One region of the Roseateles sp. PN1 genome, then DNA from elsewhere that is predicted to be linked to it. Evidence: riboswitches for the same ligand, from Rfam matches in the RefSeq annotation. Region 1 holds a riboswitch; the other holds the start of a gene.
The links. A riboswitch is a leader RNA that binds a small molecule or an ion and turns the genes downstream of it on or off. The one in region 1 is predicted to bind S-adenosylhomocysteine.
Positions count from the first base shown of each region.

Region 1 (15,040 bases):
CCGAGTTGGACATTCACCGCGCCTATTTGGCTGCCTGCGGCCACACCGACCGTGACTTGCCGTACACCAATATCGTGGCACTCAACGAGCATGGCGCGGTGCTGCACTACCAGTATCAAGAGGCGCAAGCCCCGGCCGAATCCCGCGCGCTGCTGATCGACGCTGGCGCTCAAGTCAACGGTTATGCCAGCGACATCACCCGCACCTGGAGCGCCGGTGATGCCATGTTCGACGCCTTGCTGGCGCGCATGGAAGCGGCCCAGCTGGCGCTGGTGGATGAGGTGCGCGCGGGCGTGGACTATCGCAGCATCCACCTCAGCACTCACGCCAAGGTGGCGGGCATTCTGCAGGACCTCGGCGTGGTCAAACTGAGCGTTGCTGAGCAGCTGGCGCAGGGCGTGACCTCCACCTTCTTCCCGCATGGCATCGGCCATCTGATCGGCCTGCAGGTGCACGATGTGGGCGGCTTCATGGCTGACGACAGCGGCACGCTGTCGCCCAAGCCCGAAGGCCATCCCTATCTGCGCCTGACCCGCACGCTGACGCCTGGCATGGTGGTCACCATCGAGCCTGGCCTCTACTTCATCCCGACCTTGCTGAACAAGCTCAAGGCCACGCCCGCGGCCGCCGCGGTGGATTGGAGTTTGGTGGCGCACCTGAGCCGCTTCGGTGGCGTGCGCATCGAGGACGATGTGGTCTGCCGTGCCGATGGCGGGCCGGAGAATCTGACGCGGGATGCGTTCGCGGCGCAGGCCTGATCAGCGGGCTTGGTTTCGGCTGCTTCGGCCGACCTGTGTTGTGACTTCAGCCAGCAGGCTTAGCAAAGCCGGCTAGCTGAAGTGCAGCGCTGACTAGCGCGTGCTTTGGTCGATGGCGCGATCCATCATGCGCTGACGTAAATCGTTATTGCTGTTCATATCCAGCACCTCGCGCAAGGCCGCCTTTTTGCCCGGCGCCGACGCGGCTCCGCCAGCTGATGCGGGCGTGCCCGTTGCACCCGCTTGGCGGCCGGGTTCGGCCACGGTGTTGACCGTGCCGCCCGACACATCGCCCTGCGCATAGCCTGCTGGGCAAGCCACATCGGTGTAGACCACCTCGCGGCCGCGCAGGCATTTGCGCATCACGCCTTGCGGCAGCGGCTTGGCGGCACCGGGCGGCGGCTTGACAGGTTCAGCAATCTCGCGGCGACTGCCGTTGTCGAATTGAATCGGGCGGGCCTTGCCGGCGCCGGGGTTGATCAAGTCGCGTACAAATTCGGTGTTTCTGACATGCCAGCCGGCGGCTAGGGTGAGCAAAGCAATAGCAATCCAGAGCAGGTAACGCAGGGGCATGGCGGGCAGCGAAAAATGGCTAAAAACAGGCTTGTGATTCTGCGGCACAAGTCCTGTTTTGGCCTCTCAATTTCGGCCCCTCCTTTGGGGGAGGGGTGGTGGTTTGCCTCGCTCGGCCCGCGGCTTACTTGGTCGTGATGGTGATGGGCATATTGGCGCTGGCCTGGCGGCCGGCCGAGTCCAGCACCCGGAAGCTCGGCGCATAGTTGCCGGTGACGGCGCCGGGACAGAGCAGCGCCAGAAATGAAAAAACCGCAGCCGAGGCTGCGGTTTTCAAATGGGGCAGAAGTTGAGCGCACGCTGTGGTGCGCGCAGGCTTCGGCTCAAGCCATTGTTTGCTTAGAAGCGGTAGCCGACGCCAACGCCGACCAGCAGGGGGTCAACCTTGAAGTCGCCAGCCTTGACGCCGTTGGCATAAACCTTGGTTCCGATCTGGACCTTCTTGACGTCCACGTTCAGGTACCAGTTCTTGGCGATCTGCACGTCAGCGCCAACTTGAACCGACAGGCCGAAGCTGTTGTTGTCGATCGAAGGATTCAGCTTGCCGGCGCCTTCCAGGCTGGCGTCGAACTTCACTTCAGAGAAGTTGGTGTAGTTCACGCCCAGGCCCACATAAGGACGGAAGGTGCCGGTGGGGATGAAGTGGTACTGCAGCGACAGGGTCGGGGGCAGGTGCTTCAGGGTACCAATCTTGGCGCCATTGGACTTCAGGTCATGGCCTTGCGGGTAGGTCAGGATCAGTTCGGCAGCGATATTGGGGGTGATGAAGTAGGTGATGTCAACTTCAGGGATGACCTTGTTGTTGACGCTCAGGCCCAGGCCGGTGGTGTCTTTGTTGGCCGAGTCGAGGTTGACGGCACGGGCACGAACCATCCAGTTGCCTTCTTGCTGGGCTTGGGCAGCGAAGGTGGTGCAGGCCAGGGCGATGACGGCGAGGGAAGTAGCGAGCTTGTTCATGTTTGCAAGGTTTCCTAGTGATGGGTTTGAGTCCCGATGACGCTATTGAAACGGCCTGCAAGGGGTTAACCCTTGATATTTCGCAAACTCAAAAACGCTGGTGCCTGTCTGACCGGACCTGTTTGAGCTAGCTCAAGAAAGCCTCTGGGCAGCTGCGGCGTTTGCGCAACTGTGGGCCACAGCGGGGCGGAACAGGCGTATGGGGAGAAGGCTCCGGCGCCCTCAGTCCTGCAGCCAGGCGTGCTGTTGCAACCAGCGACCCAGCTCGTTGTCATTGGCAAAGGCCAGCTTGGCGAAGAGATGGGCGCGGTGGCTCTCCACCGAGCGGGGGCTGCAGGGGGGATTGAGCAGCCGCGCAATTTCCTTGTTCGGTGTGCCCAGGGCCACATGGCGGGCCACTTCTCGCTCACGCGGGGTCAGCAGGGTCCAGCGGGCCAGTGCTTCGGCGCGCGCATGTGCGGCGTCCAGGGCCTGCGGCAGCTTGGCCAGCAACTCGGCGGTATTGGGCTTGACCACCCAGTCGAAAGCGCCCTTTTTGACCGCCTCGATGGCCATGGAAATCTCACCATGCCCGGACAAAAACAAGACGACCAGCGGGCTGCGCAAGGTCAGCAGGCGATCGAACACCTCCAGGCCGCTGATGCCCTGGCCCATGCGCAGGTCCAGAATCACACAGCCCGGTTGCAGCGGATTCAGCGCCTCCAGAAAGGCCTCGCCCGAGGCAAAAGCCTGCACCGGCTGGCCGCTGGCGAACAGCAGCATCATCAGGGAGCGGCGCACGGCTTCGTCGTCGTCCACCACGTAGAGGCAATGGCGGTGGCTGGCGAGATTCTTCATGAGGAGATGGGCAGGCTGAGGCTGAAACGGGCGCCGGGGGCGTCTATGCGATTGGCGGCGCTGAGCGCGCCGCCATGGGCTTCGGCAATGCTGCGGCAGATCTTCAAGCCCAGGCCCAAGCCATCGGGCTTGGTGCTGAAAAAGGGGTCGAAGAGCTGGCCCAGCAGTTCGGGCGCAATACCGGGGCCGCGGTCCAGAACCTGCAGTGTCATGGTCTGCCCTTCGACGCTGGCGGTGACTTCGATCTGGCGGCGTTCGGGCGGCAGATCCTGGCAGGCCTGCAGGGCGTTCATCAGCAGATTGATCATCAACTGTTCCAGCAGCAAAGGGTCACCGCGCACGGCCGGCAAGGCGTTCGGCAGCTGCAACTGCAGGCTGGCCTTGCGCAGGCGCAGCTCGGGCTCCAGCAGGGACTGCACGCGTTCAAGCAGGGCGGGCATGTCCACCGGCTCATGCACGCCGCCACGCTGGCGCACCAGGCCGCGCAAGCGCTTGACGATCTCGGCCGCGCGCTGCGCCTGGGCTACGATCTCGCCCAGGCTTTCGATCAGCAAGCCCTGGCTATTGGGCGAGGCTTGCTCCGCGAAAGCACGCGCCGCCAGGGCGAAGTTGGACAAGGCCATCAGCGGTTGGTTCAACTCATGCGCCAGGGTGGAGGCCATTTCGCCCAGGCCGGCCAAGCGGGCGCTGCGCTGCAGTTGAGCGTCTTGCAGGCGCTGGCGCTCCTCGGCTTGCTTCTGCGCGGTGATGTCCACCACCGAACTCATCCAGCCGCTGTGCTGGCCGGCGGCGTCAATCAAGGGCGCGGTGTAGACCATGGTGTAGACCTCATGGCCGTCCCGGTGGCGCACGCGGGACTCAAAGCCGTGTAGCGCGGCCTGGCCGCTCAGTGCGGCCTCGCTGTCGCGCCAGTGTTTGTCCAGATCGTCGGGATGCCAGTAAGGGTAGGGTGGCTTGGCACCCAGCAGTTCCTCGGCGCTGTAGCCCACCATTTCGCACAGGGCGGGGTTGACGTAGATGATGCGCCCATCCGGCGCCCGCGCGCGCATGCCCACCAGCAGCGAATCCTCCATGGCCTTGCGAAAGGCATGCGCCTCTTGCAACTCGCGGGTGCGCTCTTGCACCCGCTGCTCCAGTTCTAGGCGAGCGTGCCTTTGCTCGGCAAAGCGGCGCTCGCGCAAGCGCCAATACAGGCCCGCCAGCAAGGTGATGCCACCGGCCAAGGCGGCCAGGGCCTGCGCTTGGCGGCGGGCCTGGCGCAGCTCGGCCAGATCGCTCATCACGGTCAGCGTCCAGCCCAGCTCTGGCAGGGCCTGGTCCAGAGCCAGAAACTGGCGCGCTTTGCCGGCGATGCGGGTTTGGATGCGGTACTCGGCGCGGCCGAGCTCGCGTGCCTCGGCCCAGGGCATGGGCGCATAGCTGTGCTGGGCGCCGTACTGGCCATGCTGGTCAAGCCAGGACAGATCGGCCGGGCTGAGGGGCCGGCGGCTGCGGTAGTACCAGTCCTTCACCGAGCCCAGAAATGCGATGCCGCGGGCGTCGTAGAGCAGCACCGGGTCTGGCGCCTTGGCCCAGGTGCGTTCCAGCGCATCTAGGCTGACCTTGGCCACCATCACGCCCTGCACGGGGCCAGCCGCTGAACTGCGCACCGGCGCGGCGATGAAGAGACCCGGCACGCCGGTGGTCAGGCCCACGCCGTAAAACACGCTGCGCTGCCCGCGCATGGCCTCTTCGAAATAGGGCCGGCTGGCGTAGTTCTGGTTCACAAAGCTGTCGCCCGTCTGCCAGTTGCTGGCTGCCAGGGCCTTGCCCTGGGCATCCAGCAAATAGAGCGCTGCGGCGCCGCTGTGCGCTTGCACCTGCGCCACATAGCGGTTGGCCTGCAGGCGCGCGGCGGCGCTTTCGGGCTGACGCAACAGGGCCAGGATCAGCGGGTGCTGGGCGGCGGTGAAGGGCAGGTAGTCGAACTTCTCGGCCGCGCCGCGCAGGCCCAGGGCGTGGACTTCCACCGCGCGCTGCAGGCCTTGCACCTTGCTTTGCAGCTCGCGCCGTTCGGCCCAGACGCCGGCCGCCCAGGCAGCCGCCGCCAAGGCCAGCGCGGCCAGCAGGAGCAAAAGGCTGCGGCGCAGCACGGGAGGCAAGTGGGGTCGAGGCATGAGGTTCGGAGGCGGCGGCCACATTGTCGGCGGCGCCCCGCCGAGCTGGCGCTGCGTAGAACTACGCAGGCGGGCGCAGTGGCTCGAACGGATGTGCGGACGAGTTCGGCTTGCGAGACTGCGCCCACCTTAAAACAACAGGAGACCGCGCATCATGGACAAGACCTTAAGCCCCAATCTCAGCGGCACCAGCGCGCCCGCTGCCGCGCCGGAGCGCATCGACGCCGGCCGGCTCAAAGCCATTTTGGTGGGCTCGGCCGGCAATCTGGTCGAGTGGTACGACTTCTACTGCTACGCGGCCTTCTCGCTCTACTTCGCCAACTCCTTTTTCCCCGCTCAAGATGCCACGGCGCAGATGATGTCCACCGCAGGCATTTTTGCGCTGGGCTTTTTCGTGCGCCCGCTGGGCGGCTTGCTGTTCGGCAGCATCGGCGACCGCCTGGGCCGCCGCCAGGCCTTGATGACCTCGGTGCTGCTGATGTGCTTGGGCTCGCTGATCATTGCCTGCGCGCCCACCTATGCGATGGTCGGCGCCTGGGCGCCGGCCTTGCTGCTGCTGGCCCGTTTGCTGCAAGGCCTGAGCCTGGGCGGTGAGTACGGCTCCAGCGCCACCTATCTGTCCGAGATGGCCAGTTCCAAGCACCGCGGCTTTTACGCCAGCTTTCAGTATGTGACCCTGATCGGCGGGCAGCTGACGGCCTTGCTGGTGCTCTTGTTGCTGCAACACGTCTTCCTGAGCCCCGAAGAGCTGAAGGCCTGGGGCTGGCGCATTCCCTTCTTCATCGGCGCCTTGCTGGCCCTGGTGGCCCTGGCCATGCGCCGTGAGATGCCCGAGACCGCCTCGTTTGAGAAGGCCAAGCGCCAACGCGGTAAGGAGGCCCTGGGTGGACTGCGTCAGCTGGCTCGCTACCCCAAAGAGGTGATGGTGGTGGTGGGCCTGACCATGGGCGGCACCTTGGCCTTCTACGTCTACACCACCTATATGCAGAAGTTCCTGCGCCTCTCGGTGGGCCTGACGGACGCGCAGACCACGGCTGTCTCGGCCGCCTCCCTGGTGTTTGCCATGTGCTTGCAGCCGCTGTACGGCGCCCTGTCGGACCGCATCGGCCGCCGGCCTTTGCTGCTGGGCTTCGCCGTGCTGGGCACCTTGTTCACCGTGCCCTTGCTGACGGCGATTCGCCATGCGCAAGGTCCTTGGGAAGCCTTCGGCCTGATCGCCTGCGCCTGGTTGATTCTGTCGGGCTACACCTCCATCAACGCGGTGGTGAAAGCCGAAATGTTCCCCGCTGCCATCCGCACCACCGGCGTGGGCGTGCCCTATGCGGTGGCGGTGTCGGTGTTCGGCGGCACGGCCGAATACATCGCCCTGTGGTTCAAACAGGCCGGCAACGAAAGCGGCTTCTACTGGTACGCCACCGCCGTCATCGCCTGCACCTTGCTGGTCTACCTGGGCATGCGCGACACGCAAAAGCATTCGCAGATTGATGCGGAGGAGCGGGGCTAAGTCCTCATCCCCCATTTGGAAAAAGGCCGGGCCCCTCAAGGGCTCGGCCTTTCGCATTTCTGGGGGAGCGGCGGTTCCATTGGGCTTGTTGCCGGACTGCGACGATTGCATTTGAGGCAGCTCAAATTGGTTTCAGAGAGTTGGGTAAATCTCGGAATCAGGGAGTAATACCCACGCCCTGCGGCAGAAACTCATATTGCCGTTGCTTAGGCGGCGGCGTCAGGCACTCTTGCAGGGGTTCAAAGTCGAACCCTCGCTCTTCTGTTCTATAACTTTTGGATGGACTAAAGATGTTCAAGAAGATTGTTGTTGGCTGTGTGCTGAGCGGAGCGGCTCTCGGGTCGTGGGCAGGCGCGATCTGGGATCTTGCGGCCGACTGGAGCGACACGATCAATCCGAACGGCGCATGGGCGTTGAATCAGGGCTCTACGCCATTGACGAACATTCCTGACTTCACCGCCGCCGACACCAGTGGGATCCCGGCCCAGCCTGCATGGGCACCGTCCAATTCGCTTGGAAACTTCCTGCCAATGTGGATGAAGGCCCGAGCGACAGTCGCCGACTCCTGGCAAGTCGGTGATGTTCTGGTTCATTCGACCGGTCGCTACAACAGCGCCGGAAGTGGGTTTGCGAACGTCACTTGGACGAGCCCCTTCTCTGGGACTGCCAACGTTTCTGGCGCACTTTGGGAAATCAGAGACATCGGTCGCGCCAATGTCTGGACTTTGTTGCATAACGGAACCACGCTAGCAACGGGTACTCTTGTCGACGGTGGCGGTCATGGACGAATCAACCCGCAGACATTTGCGTTTTCCAGCTTAGCTGTTAGTGCAGGAGATGTTTTGACGCTCAAGTTGGACTCCGCCAGCGCTGATGGCGCGGGTGAGCTCGCCGGAGTGAACTTCAAAATTGCGCAGATTTCCGTCGTCCCAGAGCCAGGGACATACTTGCTGATGCTTGCTGGTGTTGCATTGCTCGCGTCGGTGCTTCGCAGGCAAGGAAGTGCTAGACCCGCCAGCGAATCGCGTCTGCACTGATGATATGAGCCTGAGGCGGCTGTTGAGCGCGTCGGCAATGAGCCGCGCCGGTCGGCCGCGCTCAGGTCTGCTGCATTGCACGGCTAAGGCATGAACAAGCGTTGCGATGGCAGTCCATCGATGGTCGGCCACAGAACCGAACAGACTGACCGACTGAATTGGTGAGTGATGGAGGGGCCGAGCACCACTGCCGCCGGTTCATACAGCACCGGCTAGGCAGGGCTCAACTCAACTCATCCCAAATTCAGCCGCTTGCACAACTCCAGCGTCAGGCCGGATTGGTTCAGAGTGTAGAAGTGGATGCCGGGCGCGCCGCCTTCGATCAGGCGCTCGCACACGCGGCTCATCACGTCCAGGCCGAAGGCGCGGATGGAGGCGGCGTCGTCCATGAAGCCTTCCATCTTCAGCGCGATCCAGCGCGGGATTTCGATGCCGTCACGCGCTGCGAATTGGGCGATGCGGGCGTAGTTGTGGAAGGGCATGATGCCCGGCACGATAGGGGCGTCAACGCCCAGCTTGCGGGCTTCATCCACGAAGTTGAAGTAGGCGTCGGGGTTGAAGAAGAACTGGGTGATGGCGGCGTTAGCACCGGCCTTCATTTTGTCGGCGAAGTGCTGCAAGTCCTTCGCCGCATAGCGCTGCTGCGGGTGGTATTCGGGGTAGGCGGCGACTTCGATTTGCCAGTCTGGCCCTTGCGTTTCGCGGATGAAGCGCACCAGCTCGGCGGCGTAGCGGAACTCTCCCGCAGTGGCCGTGCCGCTGGGCAGGTCGCCGCGCAGGGCGACGACGCGGCGGATGTTTTGCGCCCGGTAGGTGGCCAGAATTTCGGCGATGTTTTCCCGGGTGGAACCCACGCAGCTCAGATGCGGCGCGGCTTCATAGCCGCTGGCGGCAATGTCCATCACCGTGGCCAGGGTCTTCTCGCGGGTGGAGCCGCCGGCGCCGTAGGTAACGCTGAAGTAGTGCGGGTTCAGAACGCTGAGGTCCTTCACCACGGTCTTGAGCTTCTCGGTGCCCACCGGGGTGTTGGGCGGGAAGAACTCGAAGCTGACAGGGGTCTTGTTGGGCGTGCTCATGCTTGTTCCTTGCCCTCGGGCGAGCGCTGCGCCCAGAGGAAAAATTCTTTATTGCCGTCACCGCCGGTGATGGCGCTGTCGAAATAGTCTTTGACCCTCAGCCCCAGACTGGCGCAAACCTCGCGGCTGCGCGTCTCCAGCAAGGGGTATTGCGCCGCATCCTTGACCAGGCCGCCGCGCGAAACGGCTTTGGGGCCGAGTTCGAACTGCGGCTTGATCAGCAGCAAGACCTGACCCTCAGGCCTGAGCCAGGGCAGCAGCTCGGGCAGCGCGCCTAGCATGGAGATAAAGCTGAGGTCGCCGACGATGAGATCGAAACCCGCCGCCGGCTTGTGTTCGTTCAGAGCGGATGCCGCCAGCTCGCGCACATGCAGGCCTTCCAGGGCGACGATGCGGGGCTCGTTCTTCAGTTGCTCATGCAGCTGGCCATGGCCCACGTCCACGCCGACCACTCGGGCTGCGCCGCTCTTGAGCAAGCAGTCCGAAAAGCCGCCGGTGCTTTGGCCCATGTCCAACACCGTCAGGCCGCTGACCGACAGCCCGCTGTGCTTGAGCGCACCTTCGAGCTTGAGCCCGCCGCGCGAGACATAACGCAACTCGGCATCGTCATTGATGCGCAGCTCAACGCCTTCGAGCAAGTCCAAGCCCGCTTTGGCCACCGGCGCCCAGCCTTTGGCTGAGTGCCACTCCACCGAGCCCGCCGCAATCAGCCTTTGGGCGATTGAGCGGGTGGTGCAGAGGCCTTGTGAGACCAGGAGTTGATCAGCGCGCATGGAACTTTGGAGACGATGGGAAAGGGCGCAGCGCAGCTGCGCTTTGGCCGGTTGATCGAGATCATCGGACCCGGGCGTCGCGAGCGCCTGTCAGGCAAGGCGTGGGGGGATCCGCAGACCGGAACGTAGCAGCGCTACGTGAGGATCTGCGGAGGGACCCACAACGCCGCATGGCAGGCGCGCAGTAGCCCGTGACGATCAGTAGCGGTAGGCGTCGGGCTTGTAGGGGCCTTGCTTGGGCACACCGATATAAGCCGCTTGCTCTTCGGTCAGCTCCGACAACTGCGCATTCAGCGTGGTCAGCTGCAGGCGTGCCACCTTCTCGTCCAGGTGCTTGGGCAGCACATAGACCTTGCCGATGTCGTAAGCGTCCTTGTGGGCGAACAGCTCGATCTGGGCGATGGTCTGGTTCGCAAACGAGGAGCTCATCACATAGCTGGGGTGGCCGGTGCCGCAGCCCAGGTTCACCAGGCGGCCCTTGGCCAGCAGGATGATGCGCTTGCCGTCCGGGAAGATCACATGGTCGACTTGCGGCTTGATCTCTTCCCACTCGTACTTCTCGATCGAGGCGATGTCGATCTCGTTGTCGAAGTGGCCGATATTGCAGACGATGGCGTTGTGCTTCATCACGGCCATGTGCTCGTGGCGGATCACGCCCTTGTTGCCGGTGGTGGTGACGAAGATGTCGGCCTTGTCGGCGGCGTATTCCATCGTGACAACGCGGTAGCCTTCCATCGCGGCTTGCAGGGCGCAGATGGGGTCGATTTCGGTGACCCACACTTGTGCCGACAGGGCGCGCATGGCTTGGGCGGAACCCTTGCCCACATCGCCGTAGCCGGCGATGACGGCGATCTTGCCGGCGATCATCACGTCGGTGGCGCGCTTGATGCCGTCCACCAGGGACTCGCGGCAGCCGTAGAGGTTGTCGAACTTGCTCTTGGTGACCGAGTCATTGACGTTGATGGCGCGGAACAGCAGGCTGCCCTTGGCCGACATTTCCTTGAGGCGATGCACGCCGGTCGTCGTTTCTTCGGTGACGCCGATGATTTCGCGGCTCTTGCGGGTGTACCAGGTCGGGTCAACGGCGACCTTGGCCTTGATGGCCGCGAACAGCACGCGCTCTTCTTCGCTGCCGGGGTTGGCCAGCACCGACAGATCCTTCTCGGCCTTCTGGCCCAGATGCATCAGCAAGGTGGCATCGCCGCCGTCATCCAGAATCATGTTCGGGCCTTCACCGGGGGTGCCGGCGGCGCCGAAGTCGAAGATGCGGTGGGTGTAATCCCAGTAGTCTTCCAGCGTTTCACCCTTGTAGGCAAACACTGGCGTGCCTGCGGCCACCAGGGCGGCAGCGGCCTGGTCTTGGGTGGAGTAGATATTGCACGAAGCCCAGCGCACTTCGGCGCCCAGGGCTTGCAGGGTTTCGACCAGCACGCCGGTCTGAATGGTCATGTGCAGCGAACCGGCAATGCGTGCGCCCTTGAGCGGCTGGCTGGCGGCGTATTCCTTGCGGATGGCCATCAGCGCGGGCATTTCGCACTCGGCGATATTGAGTTCCTTGCGGCCCCAGGCGGCAAGCGAGAGGTCGGCAATGAGGTATTGGTCGGGGGACAGGGTGGTGTTGGTGGCAGTCATGGCGAGCGAGCTCCTTCAGGGGTTGAAGCCGCTGTCGCTTGATGCAGGGGAGGTGTGAGCCGCTGGCATTTGGCTTGCTCGTCAATTTGCACAAGCAACTCCGCCTTGGACGCACGATCACCCACAAAAAAACAGCAGCGGGTGAGCGCGGTTGCAATGAATCGGCACAAGTGCTGTTTCGGGTGGAAACGGCGGTGCAAGATTCGATCCCGAGCCTGGCCGCATGTTAGGCATGCGGTTGCAACGCTCCTCGGAATGCGGTGATTCTAGTCGCATTGCCGCGGTCGGTCGCAGGAACAGTGCCCGAAATGAAGACAATCTCGACCCATCATGCACGCACTTTCTTCTTGCCCTCCCGCCCGTTTGCGCCCGCTTGTGGGTCTGCTCACCGATATCGACGACACCTTGACGGCCGATGGCGCCATCGCCCCCGCGGCCCTGCAGGCCTTGTTTGATCTGCACGCTGCGGGCGTACCGGTCATTGCCATCACCGGTCGCCCGTCGGGCTGGAGCGAGCCCTTCGCGCTGGCTTGGCCGGTGAAAGCCATCGTGGCTGAAAACGGCGCGGTGATGCTCAGGCGCAGGGCAGATGGCGGTTTGCAGCGTGACTTCACCCAGGACGCTGCGACGCGGGCTGAAAATTTTGAGCGCCTGCAGCGTTGCGCTGCCGACTTGCTGTTGCGTGTGCCGGGCTGTCAGTTGGCCAGCGACAGCGCCGGCCGCCTGACTGATATTGCAGTCGACCACAGCGAGCATGCGCATTTGGCGCCGGCGCAGATTGAGGCCGTCTGCGCAGTGATGCGTGAGCATGGCTTGCAGGCCACGGTCAGCTCCATCCACATCAACGGCTGGATCGGCGCGCACAACAAGTGGACCGCTGCCCAGTGGGCCGTGCCTGAACTGACGGGCAAGCCTTTTGTGGCCGAGGACTGGTTGTATGTGGGTGATTCCAGCAACGACCAGATCATGTTTGCCCATATGCCCCACAGCGTGGGCGTGGCCAATATCGCCCGCTTTGTGCCACAACTGCAAAGCCTGCCGGGTTTTGTCACCGAAGCCGAGCGTGGTGATGGCTTTGCCGAACTGGCCAGGGCTGTTTTGAGCGCAAAGCAGAATTGCCCTACAGATTGAGGCGCGGCTGCCGATAGCTCTGGCACGTGTACGAGGCTCCGTCGGGCCCGGGGGATGTGGCGCATGACTGAAACCACCCAACTTGAGGCCAAGGTCTTGTTGCTGGAGCATGACTCGGCCCAGTACCAAGCCTTGAGCGACTTCTGCCTGTCGGTGGGCCTGCTGGCCTTGCCCCGCTCGGCCGTGGATGCCCTGGCAACGCTGGCGCAACACAAAGACTTGGGCGGCGTGCTGCTGGCCGAAGACCTGCCTTGTGAAGAGGGCAGCGACGCCATGCAACTGGCCCGCGCCATTCACAAGCTGCGACCCGAGCTGCCGATTTTTCTGCGCCGCTGCAGCGACCGCCCCTTGACGCCCGAGGAGCAAAACCGCATCCGCCACAGCTGGGCCACCGGCGACCTGGCGCAGCTGCAAGCCGCTGTTGAGCACAATATCTTCAGCCTGCGCTACCCCACGCGGCTGGTGCAGGGCGTGGTCAATCTGACCAGCCAGGCGCTGGGGGCGATGTTCCCCTTTGCCCGCGTGGAGGCCGAGTCGCCCTATGTGGTGCACGACCGCATCATTCACGGCGAGGTGTCCACCTTGATTGCGATTGAAAGCACCTGGTGCCGCGGCTACATGATGCTGCAGACGGAGGAGCGCGCCTTACGGCAAGGGCTGATCCAGGGCTTCAGCTACGAAGGCATTGGCGGTGACCTGAACTTCCGCGAGCTCAACAATATGCTGGGCGAGACCACCAATCTGATCTGGGGCGCGTTCAAGAATCGCTACATCCCGCCCAAGGCCTTCACCAATCAGCAGACCCAGGTGCCCATCGTCATCAACCATGAGCACAAATACATCTCGTTTGGCTCGCAAGACCCGCAGCTGTGCATCCGCTACCAGCTTTCGGACCCGGCGCGACCGGGCTTGCCGCCCTTGATGATCGTGCAGCGCTTCATCTTCAATCTGCACTGGTCACCCGACGAATTCGCCGAATTTGACAGCAATCCGCCAGAAGTTGGGCCCACCGGCGAGCTGGAATTGTTTTGAGCAGCAAGAACGTGATTACGATCTAAGCAATGAGGTCACCGCAGTGGTGGTGACGCGAGGAGTTTTTGAAATGGCAAATGTTCTTGTGGTTGACGACTCCAGCACGATGCGGGAAATCGTTGCCAGCTTTCTGAGCAAGAACGGCTTTGAAGTGGCCGTGGCCACCGATGGCCGCGACGGGCTTTTCAAACTGCAGAGCGACCCCGCCATCCGGCTGGTGATCAGCGACGTCAATATGCCCAATATGGATGGCCTGGCGATGGCAGAAAAGATCCGTCAGGACGTCACCGGCCGGGTGGTTCACATCGTCATGCTGACCACCGAAGACAACCCCGCCATGCGCGCGCGCGGCAAGGCCATTGGCGTGACCGGCTGGATCGTCAAGCCTTTCCGCGGCGATGCCGTGCTGGGGCCCTTCCGCAAGCTATGCGAGGTCCACGCCGAGAAATAAGCGCAGGCGCTCGATCTCGCTTTGCAAAGCGGCCTCAAAGGCCGGATCGCTCGGTGCACTGCCGCTCAGGTAGCCGCATTGCAGCTGTAATTCACCCGCCACCACGCTGGCATTGGCCCAGCCCAGCACCTCGCCGCGCCACAGCATGGGCAGGGCGTAATAGCCCAGCTTGCGTTTGGGCGCGGGCGTGTAGGCCTCGAAGCGATAGGCCCAGCCCCAGAACAACTCGAAGCGCAGGCGATCCCAGACGATGGGGTCGAAGGGCGCCAGCAGGCGCAGCTCTTCATCCAGCCGCCAACGCCGGCTGCACGGGTCTTCATCGTCCGGCCAGAACCAGGTGTGGCCCGCCGCCTGCGTGTGGGCGAAGAGGTGCTTGGCCTGGGCTTGTACGCGCTTGACTTCGGCTTGCAGCTGCGGTGCGCCGTAGCGGCTCATGCTGCACAGCTGACCCAGGCTGCGTGCCGGCAGTGGGGCGTATTTTTGTAGCACCAGCCGCACCAGGGCTTCGGCCTTTTGCTGCGGGCTGCTGGTCTCGTCGGGCGCGTGTTGCACTGCCTCGTAAATGCGTTGGCCTTGCTCGCGCCGCTTGACGCGCAGCAGGCCGCGGTAATGCATGGCGTCCAGCAAATGGGTGATGGCATTGCTGCTGCCGCCCCAGGCATTGCGGGTCTGGCCGAGTTGGAACTGGGCTTGCACCTCCCGCGGGTGGGTGGCGCCCCGGCCGCGCACAAAGGCCTGCACCGCTTGCGCCTGCGCCTGGGTCTTGGCATCCCAGCTGCGCCGCGCCACACGGGGATGCAGCAGGGCCAGATGCTCGTGTGGCACAAAGCCATAGTTGACGAAGCAGTCTTCCTCCACGCCCAAGCGGGCGTAGCGCTGTTCCAGTTCGCCGGCGCGGTAGTCCTTGACGCGCAGCCTCAGGGTCAGGTCTTGCGCACGCGCCGGGGCGCGGATCGGATCGGCCTGCACAAAGCCCAGGCGCTTGATTGCGGCGGGCAAGGTGGTGGGTTTGAACAAGCTGCGCGCGATGGCGTAGCGGCGCAAATCTTCTAGGCTGGGGCCGGTTGGCTTGGGGCTCATTGATCGCGGGGTGTGGGCGGTTGTGGGCCCGATTCCGCTGCGG
Region 1 is NZ_JBCARA010000012.1:74,121-89,160, forward strand. Features, by position in the region: gene pepQ (Xaa-Pro dipeptidase) at 1-758, shown strand, start outside; gene AABB87_RS18035 (hypothetical protein) at 852-1,331, opposite strand; gene AABB87_RS18040 (hypothetical protein) at 1,456-1,608, opposite strand; gene AABB87_RS18045 (OmpW/AlkL family protein) at 1,671-2,288, opposite strand; gene AABB87_RS18050 (response regulator transcription factor) at 2,511-3,125, opposite strand; gene AABB87_RS18055 (sensor histidine kinase) at 3,122-5,281, opposite strand; gene AABB87_RS18060 (MFS transporter) at 5,436-6,785, shown strand; gene AABB87_RS18065 (PEP-CTERM sorting domain-containing protein) at 7,076-7,822, shown strand; gene metF (methylenetetrahydrofolate reductase [NAD(P)H]) at 8,056-8,898, opposite strand; gene AABB87_RS18075 (TlyA family RNA methyltransferase) at 8,895-9,671, opposite strand; gene ahcY (adenosylhomocysteinase) at 9,870-11,303, opposite strand; S-adenosyl-L-homocysteine riboswitch at 11,440-11,561, opposite strand; gene AABB87_RS18085 (HAD-IIB family hydrolase) at 11,634-12,434, shown strand; gene AABB87_RS18090 (chemotaxis protein CheX) at 12,498-13,466, shown strand; gene AABB87_RS18095 (response regulator) at 13,537-13,917, shown strand; gene AABB87_RS18100 (DNA glycosylase AlkZ-like family protein) at 13,891-14,997, opposite strand; gene AABB87_RS18105 (GGDEF domain-containing response regulator) at 14,994-15,040, opposite strand, start outside.

Region 2 (15,040 bases), on a different contig from region 1:
TGCAGCGCGGCAATGCCTTCGGCCAGGCCGGGGTTGCGCTCGTCGTTGAGGGCGCGCAGCTCGGCGCGGTCTTGCGCGTCGCCCACGCAGTCGCACCAGTCCGCATAGTTGCTCAGGGTGGCCATATCGCTGTTGGCCCAGGCCTGCGCCAGGCGCCGCGTGCTTTTGCGCAACTGGCCTTGTTCCAGCTGTTGCAGGCCTTTGCGCAGCTGGGTTTGTGCTTCCTTGGCATCGGTGGGCAGCAGCGCTTGTAGCTGGGTGTCCACGCTTTCCAGCGCATGGATGGGCACGCCGCTTTGGCGGGCCCAAGTGGAGAGCATCAACTCTTGGCCGAAGCTGGGGTCCATGCCGTCCCAACGGGCGTCCAGTGCCATGTAATTGCTCAGCTGCAGCAAAGGGTGAAGATGGGCCAAGGCCTGTTCGGGCAGGCAGGCTGCGCGTGCTTGGGCAGCCAGGCGCTTTTGCAGTGCGGGGCTGGCATGAAAGGGCTGGGCATGTTGGGGTGGCGCGCTCAGGGCTTGCAGGGTGGCGGGGTCGCTGAGGTCCAACTCCAGGGCCAGGCTGTCACTCTGCTTCATCGCCTCACGCAGCTTTGGGCCTGGGAAGAACCAGGCCATGCGGCCGATGTGCAGGGTGCCGTAGAGATAAGAGTCATGGCCGCCCTTGCGCAGGCGGTAGAGAAAGCCTCGGTCGGGTGCGGCCGCGGCCAGCTCGGCGGCTTGCGCTGCGCTGGGCAAGGCGGCTTGTGGCGGGCAGACGGGCTTGGCCTGGGCCTGCGGCAGCGGCAGGCTCAGAGTTAAGGCGAGGCTGAGCCTTAACAGTAGCTTCATGGCTTGGCGTTGCGGATCAAGAGTTCGCCGCCATGCTGGGTGAAGCTCAGCTTGGACAAGATGTCCATGCCCAGCAAGGGCGCATCGAGCGCGGGCAGCACGGTGACGGGCAGGCGCTGCGCGTTCACGCCGCCCTGCAGGCGCACATCGGCGCGGGCCCGGTAGCCCCGCGCCACGCCGCCGGCGGTGTTGGAGGCCACCTCGGCTTCGGCCCGCAGCCCCACTTGCTCGGCCAGAGCCTGCGGCAGTGCGGTGCTGGTGGCGCCGGTGTCGACCAGAAAGTCCACCGCCACGCCGTTGACCTCGCCGGGCCAGTGGAAATGACCATCACTGGCGCGGCGCAAGGTGATCTCACCGCCGTTGATGGACACCAGGCTCTGCTTTTGCTGGCGCTCCCAGGCCTTGAAGCCCAGGAACACCAGCAGCATCAGCAAAAGCCAGATGGTGGCGAGTTTGAAATAGCTGGGGAGTTCTTTGTGGGGGCTGTTGGCATGGCTCATGCCGACACCATGCCAGATTTTTGCGGAGCCAGAAGGCGTCGGCTGCAGGTTTTCGCCACTTGGAAGCGCACAAAAGAACAAGGCCAGCTGAACTTTCGTCCCGCTGGCCTTGCTGTGTGTGGGTGACTAGTCCGTCACCTGCCTGGCGCGCCAGTCAATGCTGGCGTGCCGGGCCTGTCCATCACTTTTTTACTTGTGATAAGCAGTCTCGCCGTGCGAGCTGATGTCCAGACCTTCGCGCTCTTCTTCTTCCGTCACGCGCAGACCGATCACCAGATCAACCACCTTGAAGGCGATCACCGAGACAACGGCCGACCAGATCACTGTCACGCCAACCGCCTTGGCTTGCACCAGGACTTGAGCGGCGATGGAGTAGGCGTCAGCCGTCACCGTCGTTGCCGTGACCCAGTCACCGACAAAGCTGGGACCGCCCAGGGCAGGAGAGTTGAACACGCCGGTCAGCAAGGCGCCGACGATGCCGCCCACGCCGTGGACACCGAACACGTCCAGCGAGTCATCAGCACCCAGCAGCTTCTTCAGGCCGGACACACCCCACAGGCAGGCGAAGCCGGCGATGACGCCGATCACCAAGGCGCCGCCGATGCCGACATTGCCGGCTGCAGGCGTGATGGCCACCAGGCCAGCCACAGCACCCGAAGCCGCACCCAGCATCGATGCCTTGCCCTTGAGCAGCGCTTCACCGACCGACCAGGCCAGCACCGCAGCCGCGGTGGCGACAAAAGTGTTCATGAAGGCCAGGGCAGCAAAACCATTGGCTTCCAGGGCGGAACCGGCGTTGAAACCGAACCAGCCCACCCACAGCAGCGAGGCGCCGACCATGGTCAGGGTCAGGCTGTGCGGGGTGAAGGCTTCCTTGCCGTAACCGACGCGCTTGCCGATCATGAAGGCGCCCACCAGGCCAGCCACAGCGGCGTTGATGTGCACCACGGTGCCGCCGGCGAAGTCCAGCGCGCCCCATTGCCAGATCATGCCGGCGCTGCTGGTGACCTTGTCGACCACATCGGCGCTGGTGTAAGCGTCAGGGCCGGCCCAGAACCAGACCATGTGCGCGATCGGCAGATAGCTGAAGGTGAACCACAGGGCCAGGAAGGCCAGCACGGCGGAGAACTTGGCGCGCTCGGCAAAGGCACCGACGATCAAGCAAGCGGTGATGCCGGCAAAGGTGGCCTGGAAGGCGGCAAACACCATTTCCGGGATGACCACGCCCTTGCTGAAGGTCGCCGCGTTGGCGAAGGTGCCGGTGGCGTTATCCCAGATGCCCTTCATGAACAAGCGGTCAGTGCCACCGATGAACTGGTTGCCTTCGGTGAACGCCAGGCTGTAGCCGTAAAGCACCCACAGCACCACGATCATCGAGAAGGCCACCATCACTTGCATCAGCACCGACAGCATGTTCTTGCTGCGCACCAGGCCGCCGTAGAACAGGGCAAGACCTGGCACCGTCATCATGATGACCAGCAGGGTGGACAGCATCATCCAGGTGGTGTCGCCCTTGTTGGGCACCAGGGCCGGAACGGCGGCGGCTTCGGCAGGCGCGGAAGCTGCGGCTGCTGCGACAGGCGCAGTGGCGGCAGCAGGCGCGGGCGCGGAAGCGGTGTCAGCAACGACAGCGCTGGCGGTAGCTGCCGCAGAGGCCGCGGCGCTGGCAGTGTCTTGCGCCCAGGCGGCGGGTGCGGCGAGCACCGTGGCGGCCAAGGCCAGACTGGCAAAGAGTTTCTTCATGTTCGAGTCTCCAGACGGGGGGAGCAAATTGAGCGTTGAGCGTGTGGAATCGGGCGCTGGTGCGCCCTGCGCTTTACAGGGCTTCGTTGCCGGTTTCGCCGGTGCGGATGCGCACGACCTGGTCCAGCGGCGAGACGAAGATCTTGCCGTCGCCGATCTTGCCGGTCTTGGCGGCGCCTTCGATGGCCTCGATCACTTGGTCGACCACGGCGTCATCTACGGCTGCTTCGATCTTCACCTTGGGCAGAAAGTCCACCACATACTCGGCGCCGCGGTACAGCTCGGTATGGCCTTTCTGGCGGCCGAAGCCCTTCACCTCGGTGACGGTCAGGCCTTGCACGCCGATGGCGCTGAGCGCTTCGCGCACTTCGTCAAGCTTGAAGGGCTTGATGACTGCAGTGATCATTTTCATGGTGGTTTCCTCGCGTGGTTCTATCTATCGTGATGCGGTGAGGCCGGCGGCTCAGAAGGTCTTCTTGACCGACACCACCAGATGGGTCTTGCCCAGGTTCTTCAGGGAGTCGGCATTGGCGCCGCCCATATAGGCGTCGGAATCGGTGCCGATGACGGCGGCGCCGAAGGTGAAGCCGGCGTAGTCCTTGTTCACCGTCAGGGCGTAGTCGGTGTAGCTGCCGGCGCTGAAGTTCTTCACCTTCTGGTAGCCGATATGCGGGGTCAGGGTGAAGCCCTCGCCCAGGTCGAAGGTGGCCGAGACATCGAAGTAGCCGCTGCCCTTGCTGTCGGCGGTGCCGAACAGATTGGTCACGCTGTGTGAGTATTTGGCAATCACCGGGCCGAAGCTCAGGGCGCCATAGACCTCGGTGGTGTTGGCGCTGGGGTTCAAGTTGTTGCTGGGGTAGATATAGCCCAGCACGCCGACGTCCATGGTCAGGCCCTTGGCCACTTCGGTCTTGTAGCCGCCGTAGAGGTCGATCTCGGCATTGGCGCCGCCGTTGTAAGGCGCGTCCTTGATCCACTTGATGGTCGAGGCCCAGGCGCCGACGTAGAAGCCGCTTTCGGACGCGTAGTCCACGCCACCTTGCAGGGCTGGGTCCATGCGCGATTGCGACAGGCCGCGGTAGCGGTACTCGCTGGTCAGGCTGAGGTTAAAGCTCAGTGGGCTGGCGGCTGCGGCTGCCGGCTCTTCGGCCAAGGCGGGCAAGGCAGCCGAGGCCAGCGCTAAGGCGAGGGCATGGGCGAGAGCGAGCGAGACGGGGAAGGCTGACTTCATGGCAAGACTCCTGGCAGTTTTCGAATGAAAGGAAGAGAACAAGCTTGGCGAAACACTTCGCTACAGGCATTGCAGCTTCCGTGCCAACTAGAACCCTGGCCCGCCCGCGCGCTCAAATCGCCACCCAGCCCCCGGGTCTGCCCTGAGTCGCTAAGCTCATCCCAGCACTTACCCTGAGTGACGTGGGCGACGAGCGCACCAGCACGGGGGTCGTGCGCAATGCCCTCTGCATCATCTTGGTGCGCGCACCGCCGCTGTGCGCAAGCCCTGCCAAAACCTGCTGCCAGCGCCCAAAAGGGAGTGTTTTTGCATGTCACTCGCCCTGCTTCATAGCCGCTCGCTCGATGGCATGAGCGCCGTTGCCGTCAGCGTGGAGGTCCATCTGGCCAACGGCTTGCCCAGTTTTACGCTGGTGGGGCTTGCCGACACCGAGGTCAAAGAAGCTCGGGAACGGGTGCGTGCTGCCTTGCTCAATAGCGGCTTGAGCTTCCCGCATAACAAGCGCATCACGGTCAATCTGGCACCAGCTGAGCTGCCCAAGGAGGGTGGCCGCTTTGATTTGCCGATTGCGCTGGGCCTGTTGGCGGCCAGCGGGCAGATTGATGCTGCGCGGCTGGCCGAGCTGGAATGTGCCGGCGAGTTGTCGCTGGGTGGGGAGCTGCGCCCGATTCGTGGCGCCTTGGCCATGAGTTTGGCCATCAGCCAGGCGCAACATCAGGGCGGCCCGGCGCGCGCGCTGCTCTTGCCTAAGGACAGTGCCGCCGAAGCGGCTCTGGTGGAGGATGTGCAAGTGCTGGCCGCTGGCCATTTGCTGGAGGTGGTGGCGGCGCTGCAGCCGGCGAGCGAGGAGGCGCTGCCGCGCGCGCAAGCCCTGCCGCGTCTGTCAGAGGCTGCAGGTCCCGATCTGCGCGATATCAAAGGCCAGGCTGGCGCCAAGCGGGCCTTGGAGGTGGCCGCGGCTGGCGAGCATTCCTTGTTGCTGGTCGGCCCGCCAGGCACCGGCAAGTCCATGCTGGCCCAGCGTCTGCCGGGCCTACTGCCGCCATTGAGCAAAGAGGAAGCCCTGGCCTCGGCCGCGGTGCTGAGCTTGGCTGGCCAGTTTCAGCCGCAGCGCTGGGCCCAGCGAGCGATGCGCAGCCCGCATCACACGGCTTCAGCCGTGGCCCTGGTGGGTGGCGGCTCGCCACCAAGGCCGGGTGAAATTTCACTGGCCTTGCATGGTGTTCTGTTTCTGGACGAATTGCCGGAGTTCAATCGCCAGGCCCTGGAGGCTTTGCGTGAGCCGCTGGAGACCGGGCGCATTTTGATCTCGCGGGCGGCCCGGCAGTCGGAATTCCCGGCGCGCTTTCAGTTGGTGGCGGCCATGAACCCTTGCCCTTGCGGGCAATTGGGCAATGCGGCCCAGACCTGCCGTTGTACGCCCGATCAAATCAGCCGTTATCAGGGTCGGCTGAGCGGCCCCTTCCTGGACCGGCTCGACATCTCCATCGAGGTGCCGGCCGTGCCACCCGCCGTGCTGGCGGCTCAGCCCGCCGGCGAAGCCAGCGCCACGGTGGCAGCCCGGGTGGCGCGGGCGCGTCAGCTGGCCTTGCAGCGCCAGGGCTGCAGCAATGCGCGTTTGACGGTGGCCCAGCTGGATCAATTCGCTCAGGCCGAGCCTGCGGCCCTGGCCTTTTTGCAAAAAGCGGCCGAGCGCCTGGCTTGGTCTGCCCGCAGCTACCACCGCATCTTGCGGGTGGCGCGCAGCATCGCGGATTTGGCCGAATCCGAGCAGATTCAAAGCGCCCAGATGGCCGAGGCGGTGCAGCTGCGGCGTGGGCTGGGCAAGAGCTGAGCCCGTGAGGATTGGGGAGCCGCTAGCCCCGCGGCCTTGGCAATGAGCAAAGCCCCTGGCGGGGCTTCGGTGCGTTTGCGTAGGCCAATTGAGTCGGCCCTAGAGCGACGTTGAGTCCGCCTTAAATCGGCGTCAGTTCACCATCACGCACGCGCACCGTGTCGTTGATGCGCACACGCGGGGCTTCGGCATATTCGTAGCTGCGGGTGCTGTTGTCCGAGAAGCTCACTTTGACCACCCAGACGGTGCGGGCGTTGCGCTTCTTCTCCATCTCGTTGCCAAAGTAGCCGCCGGCCGCTGCTGCGCCCACGGTGGCCAGCTTCTTGCCATTGCCGCCGCCCACTTGGTTACCCAACAAGCCGCCCAGAACGGCGCCACCCACGGCGCCCAAACCGCTGGCCTGGCCTTCATGCACCACTTGCTTAATCGACAAGACGGTGGCGCATTCCTCGCACCGTGCCACTGCTTTGCTGGGCTCCGGCTCGGCTGCGGCGATTTGCGTTTCAGGCGCTGGGGCAGGTGCTGCTTGATGGCTGGCGGGCTTGCTCGGCTTGACGGCCGGCTTGGCACTTGGCTGAGCCTGCGCCAGCTTGGGTGTCGCTGAGGCCGAGGCCGCGACGTTGCTGGGCAGTGCACTCAAGGCATTCGGCGTCTCAGTATTGCCAGGCGAGGGCGCGGCGGCGGCATCGCCGTTGACGGCCACAACAGGCGCAGCGGTATCGTTGGGCGCTGAGCCCGATTGCGAGCGGCCCAAGGCATAGACCCCAGCCAACAAGGCGGCCAGCAGGGCGATGCCGATATAGCGTTGTGACGCGGAACTGGAAACGGAAGAATTTGTCATGGGTGGAAATTAGCGAGAAAAACAGTAATGGCAAACCCCTAGTTCTGAAGCATGCCACGCCCGTCCTGCGATTCAGCGGAAACGCGCATCCAGCTTGTAAGTACTTGTCAACCTTGCCTCGCCTGCAGCAAAAGCAAGCGCACAAAGACTGCGCCACGAATTGAAATGCCTATGGCAAGGCGTGCCAAACACCATACCGCCCCAGGAACGAGGGGCGCGGAAAACCCCATTGGCGAGCGCAGCGCTTCTTGAAACACTAACTCGCAGAATGCTCAGCACCTGCGGATGGACGCAGTACTTGCAGAGCTGAACATGCAAACCTATTCAAATCATCCCTGGGAGGGATCTCGATGCAGCGCAAACTCTTGGTCGCAGCGGCACTAGCTGGCCTGTTGGCTCAACAAGCGGCTATTGCCGATGTGCAGAGCAGTATCAGCCTGAGCGGCTTTTCGGTGTCCTTGAAGGACTTGAATAGTTTTGACAATGTGGCGGCTGATTTGAGCTGGGCCAGCAACTGGTTCATGAGCACGGGTAGCTACTCGGCAACGCAGGCGGGCTGGAATCCGATCAGCGGCAACTACACCAGTGCCAATTGGGCGCCTGATGTCCGTAACTTCCATTACGAAAGCAACTGGGGCACCCAGATCAGCACCAGCTCCATGTTTGGACAGCAGTCAATTTCCTCCACTGGCGCAGGGCTTACCGATATCAGCCTGTCTGGCGCGGTGCATGCCGGCCAGCGCGAAAGCTCGTCGGCTTATCTGGCACAAGGCTTCACGCTCAGCGCGGGGACGCAAGCCACTTTTTCCGTGCTTATCACAGCCCAGTTTGCGGGAACTGCCTACACAGGAACTTGGGTTCCCGCAGGCCTTGGCTATGACATTCGCGCCGGGGCCAACTACTTTGCAGCACTCAAAGCGGGGTCTGTCTCCAATAGCTCGAACATGAACGGCTCTGGCAACTGGCTGGCGGACACTGATGCGTTCGAAGGCAGCACCGACGGCGAGCGCTTGAGCCTGACTATCAAGAACACCTCCAGCCAGTCCAAAACCTATATGTTCAGCGCCAACGCGCAGATGTGGGCACAGGAATTGACGGCTGCCGCCGTTCCCGAGCCCAGCAGCTACGCCTTGATGGCTCTGGGCTTGGTCGGCCTGGGGGCTCTGATGCGCCGCCGCGCCCAAGCCTGATCGGCCCAATCTGATTGGAGGCCCGCCTTGCCTGCGCAAGAGCGGGCTATTTTTTTACAACAGCGGCGCCAGCGCCCGCTCGGCCCCGAGCTTGTCCAAGGCCATGCGACGGCCCCAGTCCGCCACCTGATCGGCGCCGATGCGCCCGACATTGAAGTAGGCCGCATCGGGGTGGGCGAAGTAAAAGCCCGAGACGCTGGCGGCCGGGGTCATGGCCATGGATTCGGTCAGGCCCATGCCAATTTCTTCCGGCGCCAAGACCCGGAAGACTTCGCGCTTGACCAAGTGGTCCGGGCAGGCCGGATAGCCCGGCGCCGGGCGGATGCCGCGGTATTTCTCGTCGATCAAGTCCTCGGCCGTCAAGGCCTCGTCGGCGGCATAACCCCAGAACTCCGTGCGCACCCGTTGGTGCAGGCGCTCGGCAAAGGCTTCGGCCAAGCGGTCGGCCAGGGCTTTGAACATGATGGCGGAGTAGTCGTCCAGGTCGGCCAGGAACTGCGCTTCCTTCTTCTCCACGCCCAGGCCCGCGGTGACCGCGAACAAGCCGATGTAGTCCGGCACGCTGCCCTTGGGCGCGATGAAATCGGACAGGCAGCGATTGGGGCGCTTCACGCCGTCGACCACCGGCCGCTCGGATTGCATGCGCAGGCCATGCCAGGTCATCAAGACCTCGCTGCGGCTCTCATCGGTGTAGATCTCGATGTCGTCGTCATTCACCTGGGCGGCGGGGTAGAGGCCGAACACGCCATTGGCCTGCAGCCAGCGGCCTTTGATCAGGCGCTCCAGCATGCGCTTGCCGTCGCTGAATACGCGCTGCGCCTCGGTGCCAACGATCTCGTCTTTCAGAATCGCGGGGAAGGGGCCGGCCAAGTCCCAGGTCTGGAAGAAGGGGCCCCAATCAATGCTCTGGGCCAACTCGGCCAGGTCGTAATTGCGGATCACGCGGCGGCCGATGAATTGTGGTTTGGGTGGCTGGTAAGCCGCCCAGTCCAGCTGCGCCTTGTTGGCGCGTGCCTGCGCCAAGCTGACCATGGGGGTCTGCTTTTTGTTGGCGTGCAGTTGGCGCACTTGCTCGTAATCGGTCTTCAGCTCGGCGATGAACTTGGCGGCGCGCTCGTCCGAGAGCAGATCGCTGCACACGCCCACGCTGCGCGAGGCATCGGGCACATAGACCACCGGGCCTTCGTAATGCGGCGAGATCTTGACGGCGGTGTGCACCCGGCTGCAGGTGGCGCCACCAATCAAGAGCGGCGTGCCGCGCGAGCTGAAGTACTCGTCGCGCTGCATTTCCGCGGCCACATGCTGCATCTCTTCCAGGCTGGGCGTGATCAGGCCGGACAGGCCGATGATGTCGGCCCCTTCGGCCTTGGCGCGCGCCAGAATGTCCTGGCAGGGCACCATCACGCCCATATTCACGACCTCGAAGTTATTGCACTGCAAGACCACGGTGACGATGTTCTTGCCGATGTCGTGCACATCGCCCTTGACGGTGGCGATGACGATCTTGCCCTTGGGCTTGGCTTCGCCGCCGGCGGCAATCATGGCCAGCTTCTCGGCCTCGATGTAGGGCAGCAAATGCGCCACGGCCTGCTTCATCACCCGGGCCGACTTGACCACCTGGGGCAGGAACATCTTGCCCGCGCCAAACAAATCACCCACCACATTCATGCCGGCCATCAGCGGGCCTTCGATCACATGCAGGGGCCGGCCGCCGCTGGCTTGAATCGCCACCCAGGCTTCCTCGGTGTCGGCGGTGATGAATTCGGTAATGCCGTGCACCAGGGCATGGCTCAGGCGCTGATTCACATCACCCGCGCGCCAGGCCAAGCGGGCGGTGTCGTCAATGGCCATGCCCTTGGCACGCTCGGCCACTTCGATCAGGCGCTCGCCGGAGTCGGCGCGGCGGTTCAACACCACGTCTTCGACGCGCTCGCGCAGCTCGGCATCCAGATCGTCGTAAACGCCCACCATGCCGGCGTTGACGATGCCCATGTCCATGCCCGCTTGAATGGCGTGGTAGAGGAAGACGGTGTGAATCGCTTCGCGCACCGGGTCATTGCCGCGGAAGCTGAAGGAGACGTTCGAGACGCCACCGCTGACCTTGGCGCCGGGCAGGTTCTGCTTGATCCAGCGGGTGGCGTTGATGAAGTCCACAGCGTAGTTGTTGTGCTCTTCGATGCCGGTGGCGATGGCGAAGATATTCGGGTCGAAGATGATGTCCTCAGGCGGGAAGCCGACCTCGTCCACCAGCATGCGGTAGGCGCGCTCGCAGATCTCGATCTTGCGGGCATAGGTGTCGGCCTGGCCTTGTTCATCGAAGGCCATCACCACGGCCGCCGCGCCGTAGCGGCGCACCAGCTTGGCCTGGCGTTTGAATTCGGCCTCGCCTTCCTTGAGCGAGATCGAGTTGACGATGCCCTTGCCCTGGATGCATTTGAGGCCAGCCTCGATGACGCTCCATTTGGAGCTGTCGATCATGATGGGCACGCGGGCGATTTCGGGCTCACCGGCGATCAGGTTCAGGAAGCGCACCATGGCAGCCTGGCTGTCCAGCATGGCCTCGTCCATATTGATGTCGATGACCTGGGCGCCGTTCTCCACCTGCTGGCGGGCCACGGCCAGGGCGTCTTCGAACTGGCCGTTGAGGATCAGCCGGGCGAATGCCTTGGAGCCGGTGACGTTGGTGCGCTCGCCCACATTGACGAACAGCGTGCCCGCGCCGATCAGCTGGGCCTCCAGGCCGGAGAGCTTCATCGGGGGTGGGGTGACGGCGGAGTGTGCGGACGACGACATGGCGGACCTCAAGAGACGGTGGGCCGCAAACTCACCGCGGCCCAAAGGATAGGGATTCGGTGAGCGTCGTTGCTGGGCGCCTGCGGCACCCTTGTCCAAGCCTGGCAAACCCTTGACGGTTTGTCGCAACGCTCCTTGAACCAGGGCGCGATTTTACGCACAGGCATGGGCTTGAATCGCGTCCCATTCAAGCCGTCGCGCCAGATGCCGACAAAATAGCGTGCTTGGCCCTGCGTCAAAAATGCAAAAAGCCTGCGGACACCCTGCGCAAAACGAAAACAAACGAGCCCACTTTGGATCTGATTCCCTTTCCCCCTGTTGCCCTGCGCTTTGGCCAAGAGCTGCCCTATTCCGTGCGGGATGCCGAGGGCAAGCTGCTGATTGCCAAGGGCCATGTCTTGCTCGACAGCCCGCAGGTGCGCCAGATGATTGTTCGCGGCGTCTGGGTGCAGGCCCACGAAACCAAGGAATATCAAAAAGCCCTGGCCCACAAAATGGACACCTTGATGCACCAGGGCGCCGCGCTGGGCGCCATCATCAAGGCCGAAGCCGAGCTCAAGACCGAGCGCCAGGTGCGCCCCGAACTGGGGCCGCAAGCCGCCTGGGCCGATTTGCGCGTGCACGCCGCCAGCGTCTTGCGCGAGCCGCGGCAGGAGGACTTCAAGGCCCGCTTCCAGCAATTGCATAACGAGTCGCTGGAACGCTTGCTGCGCCAGCCCGATGCCACGCTGATGCTGCTGATCTTCGACGCCAGCATGGACTTCAACCAGTACAGCGCCCGCCACGCCATGCTGTGCCAGGTGCTAGCCGAGCTGTGCGGCCGCCAGCTGGGCCTGCCCGACGAGCAGCGCCTGGCCCTGACCCAGGCGGCGCTGAGCATGAATATCGGCATCACCGCCTTGCAAGATCGTTTGGCGGCGCAGCAAGACCCGCCCTCGGAGGCGCAGCGCCGCGATTTGATGGGCCATGGCGACCGCAGCGCCGAGTTGCTGCACAGCCTGGGCGTGCGTTCCGAGCTGTGGCTGCAAACCGTGCGCCTGCACCATGAGGCCGGCCCCGGCCCGCTGGCCGAGCGCTCGCCGGCCGAGCATTTGGCCCGCTTGCTGCGCCGCATCGATAGCTTTGCCGCCCGACTTAGCCCGCGCCGCTCACGCCTGGCGCTGCCCGGCGCCTCGGCCGGCCGCTCGGTCTATCTGGATGAGTTGCGCCAGCCCGATGAGGCCGGCGTGGCCATCGTCAAGACGCTCGGGCTTTACCCGCCCGGCAGCTTGGTGCGCCTGGCCAATGGTGAGGTGGGCATGGTGTTCAAGCGCGGCCACAGCGCCACCGAGCCGATGGTGGCGGCCCTGCTGGGCAAGAGCGGCAACCCCTTGAGCGAACCGGTGCCGCGAGACACCCGCCTGGCCACCCAGGCCATCGCCGCCAGCCTGGCGCCGCATGAGATGAAGCTGCTGGTGACGATGGAAAAGCTCCTGCGGCTATAGCCCCGGGCTATGCCTGGGCCTAGCCAGAGGGCAAGGGTGGGCTTAGGCCTCGACCAAGCTGCTGAAGAACTTGTCGCCGCTGAGTCGCGGCTTGTAGGCCGAAACCTGAGCCGCAATGGCCGCGATATGCGCGGGCGTGGTGCCACAGCAGCCGCCGGCGATATTGAGGAAGCCGCTGCGGGCGAACTCGCTCATCAGGCGGCCGGTGACATCGGGCGTCTCGTCAAAGCCTGTGTCGCTCATCGGGTTGGGCAGGCCGGCATTCGGGTAGCAGCTGATCGCCACATCGCCGGCCGCCTTGGACAACTCCTCGATATAGGGGCGCATCAGTGTGGCGCCCAGGGCGCAATTCAGGCCAATGGCCAGCGGCTTGGCGTGGCGCACCGAATGCCAGAAGGCGGTGACGGTTTGGCCCGAAAGAATGCGGCCCGAGGCGTCGGTGACGGTGCCGGAGATGATCACCGGCAGGCGCTCGCCCGTGTCTTCCATCAACTCGTCCAGGGCGAAGATGGCGGCCTTGGCGTTGAGGGTGTCGAAGATGGTTTCCACCAGGAACAGATCAACCCCGCCTTCCAGCAAGCCCTTGGCCTGCTCGTAGTAGGCCGCACGCAAGGTGTCGAAGTCGACATTGCGGGCACCGGGGTCGTTCACATCCGGGCTGATGGAGGCGGTGCGCGGCGTCGGGCCCAAGGCGCCGGCGGCAAAGCGGGGCTTGTCCGGCGTGCTGTATTTGTCGCAGGCCTGGCGCGCGATCTTGGCGGCAGCCACGTTCATTTCGTAGGCGAAGGCCTCCAGGCCGTAGTCTTCTTGCGCCACCGAGGTGGTGCCGAAGGTATTGGTCTCAATGATGTCGGCGCCGGCGGCCAGGTATTGCTCGTGAATTTCCAGAATCACGTCCGGCCGGGTCAGCACCAGCAGGTCGTTATTGCCCTTCAAGTCCTTGGGATGGTCGGCAAAACGCGTGCCGCGGAAGTCCGCTTCGGTGAGCTTGTAGCGCTGGATCATGGTGCCCATGGCCCCGTCCAGAATGGCGATGCGCTGCTGCAAGATGGCGGGCAGGGCCGCACCACGGGTAAGGGCTGGAGACGTCGTGTTCATGCCCGCATTGTAGAAACGAAGCGCACAGCCCCGGGCATCCCATGAAAAACGCCCGCTGCCGGGGTAGGCTGCGGGCGCATCTTTGTGTCATATGGGTGGGCGCTGGCCCCCCAGAAAGTAGTGGCTCAACAAGCCTTGCGACGGCGGACCACGCCCAGCATCAAGGCAGCACCAGCCAGCATCAGTGCGTAGCTGGACGGCTCGGGTACGGCAGCGGTCATGCCATTGATGGCGAAGGGCATCTCGGCCGTCAGACCCGAACCAGTGTCTGTCCAAGTTGCATAAGCGCCTCCCGAAGTAGCCTGTTGGGCATTGCCGATGCGGCCATCTGAGACCGGCGGTTGCCAGGGGCCAGAGGCGAGCGAACCCGTCAGGCTCCAGCTCAGCCAGTAATGGCCGGCAGCCAAAGTGAAGTCGGTGACATCGGCCTGCGCCTTGTAAATGCCGCGGGCCGTATTGGTCAATGTGGTGGGCGTCACGCGATAGCCCTGCAGACCACCATCGGTGAGCTTGGTCACGCCCGAGGCCACGACAGTGCCGGAGTTGACGTCGCCGAGATGGATGGCCCAGGTGGCTTGTTGGAAGGTGAAGCCGGTGGAGCTGGTCTGATAGCCGAAGAAGTCCAGGCTGCTGATGTTCCAGCTCTTGCCGGCCGCGATGGTGAAATCATCGGCCACCGAATTACCGACACTGGTTTGATCGCCCAGCCCCAAGGTCGTGTTGGGCGAGGTCAAGACGGACTTGCCGTTAGCGTCTACTACCGGGCCGTTGTTGTAGATTTCGGCGGCCTGGGCCGCGCCAGCACTGAGTGCCGCGGCAGCGGCAGCAAGAGTCAAGAATGCAAAGCGTGTCATTGTTAGTCCTTTGGTCTATCGCTTTTTGGGCTTCAGCACGGACATGCGAGGCTGGGCCGCATGTCATGGGTTCGTACACCCTGGGTTGAATGACCCGAGGCCGAACGCAGACACACGATAGCAACAATGCCAGGGGGCGCTACCCCCCTGTTCCTGGCCCTGGAAAACCCCAGGGATGGCGCTTGTTTTCGCCGTTATGGCTCAGCGGGCAGGGCGATTGCGCGGGCCGCGTTGGGCGCGATCACCGCCCTTGTTGTCGCGTCCTTCGCGGCCTCCAGCGCCGCTGGGGCCATTCGGGCGCGCATTGCGGGGCGCGAACTGCGGACGCGCTTCACGGGGTGGCTGAGCGGCACGCTCGGCCCGGGCGATTTCCAGCAGGCCGGGCAATTCCGCTTCCGTCACGCCCTTGAGCACGCAGAAGTTGGGCAGCGTCAGGGTGGTGCGCTCGAAGTCGTGCAGCAGGCCGGCGCGGTTGCGCGCCTGGGTCTGGGCCAGATCGCGCTCGGCTTGCTCGGCCGCCAAGCGTTCTTGTTGCAGGCCACGGCGGCGAGCCAGCTCTTCGCGGGCAGCCAGGCGGTGCTCTTCGCTCAGCTCGGCCACGGCTTGGCCATCCAAGTCGAAGCGGTGGGTGGCTTTGCCCAG
Region 2 is NZ_JBCARA010000009.1:26,658-41,697, forward strand. Features, by position in the region: gene AABB87_RS14610 (TraB/GumN family protein) at 1-830, opposite strand, end outside; gene AABB87_RS14615 (retropepsin-like aspartic protease family protein) at 827-1,330, opposite strand; gene AABB87_RS14620 (ammonium transporter) at 1,520-3,073, opposite strand; gene glnK (P-II family nitrogen regulator) at 3,147-3,485, opposite strand; gene AABB87_RS14630 (TorF family putative porin) at 3,537-4,304, opposite strand; gene AABB87_RS14635 (YifB family Mg chelatase-like AAA ATPase) at 4,615-6,138, shown strand; gene AABB87_RS14640 (glycine zipper 2TM domain-containing protein) at 6,260-6,979, opposite strand; gene AABB87_RS14645 (PEP-CTERM sorting domain-containing protein) at 7,330-8,169, shown strand; gene metH (methionine synthase) at 8,224-10,962, opposite strand; S-adenosyl-L-homocysteine riboswitch at 11,017-11,105, opposite strand; gene AABB87_RS14655 (HD-GYP domain-containing protein) at 11,256-12,446, shown strand; gene AABB87_RS14660 (homocysteine S-methyltransferase family protein) at 12,489-13,544, opposite strand; gene AABB87_RS14665 (PEP-CTERM sorting domain-containing protein) at 13,670-14,398, opposite strand; gene AABB87_RS14670 (ProQ/FinO family protein) at 14,600-15,040, opposite strand, start outside.
Region 2: linked by a shared signal. The riboswitch ahead of metH (methionine synthase) and the one ahead of ahcY (adenosylhomocysteinase) in region 1 are both predicted to bind S-adenosylhomocysteine.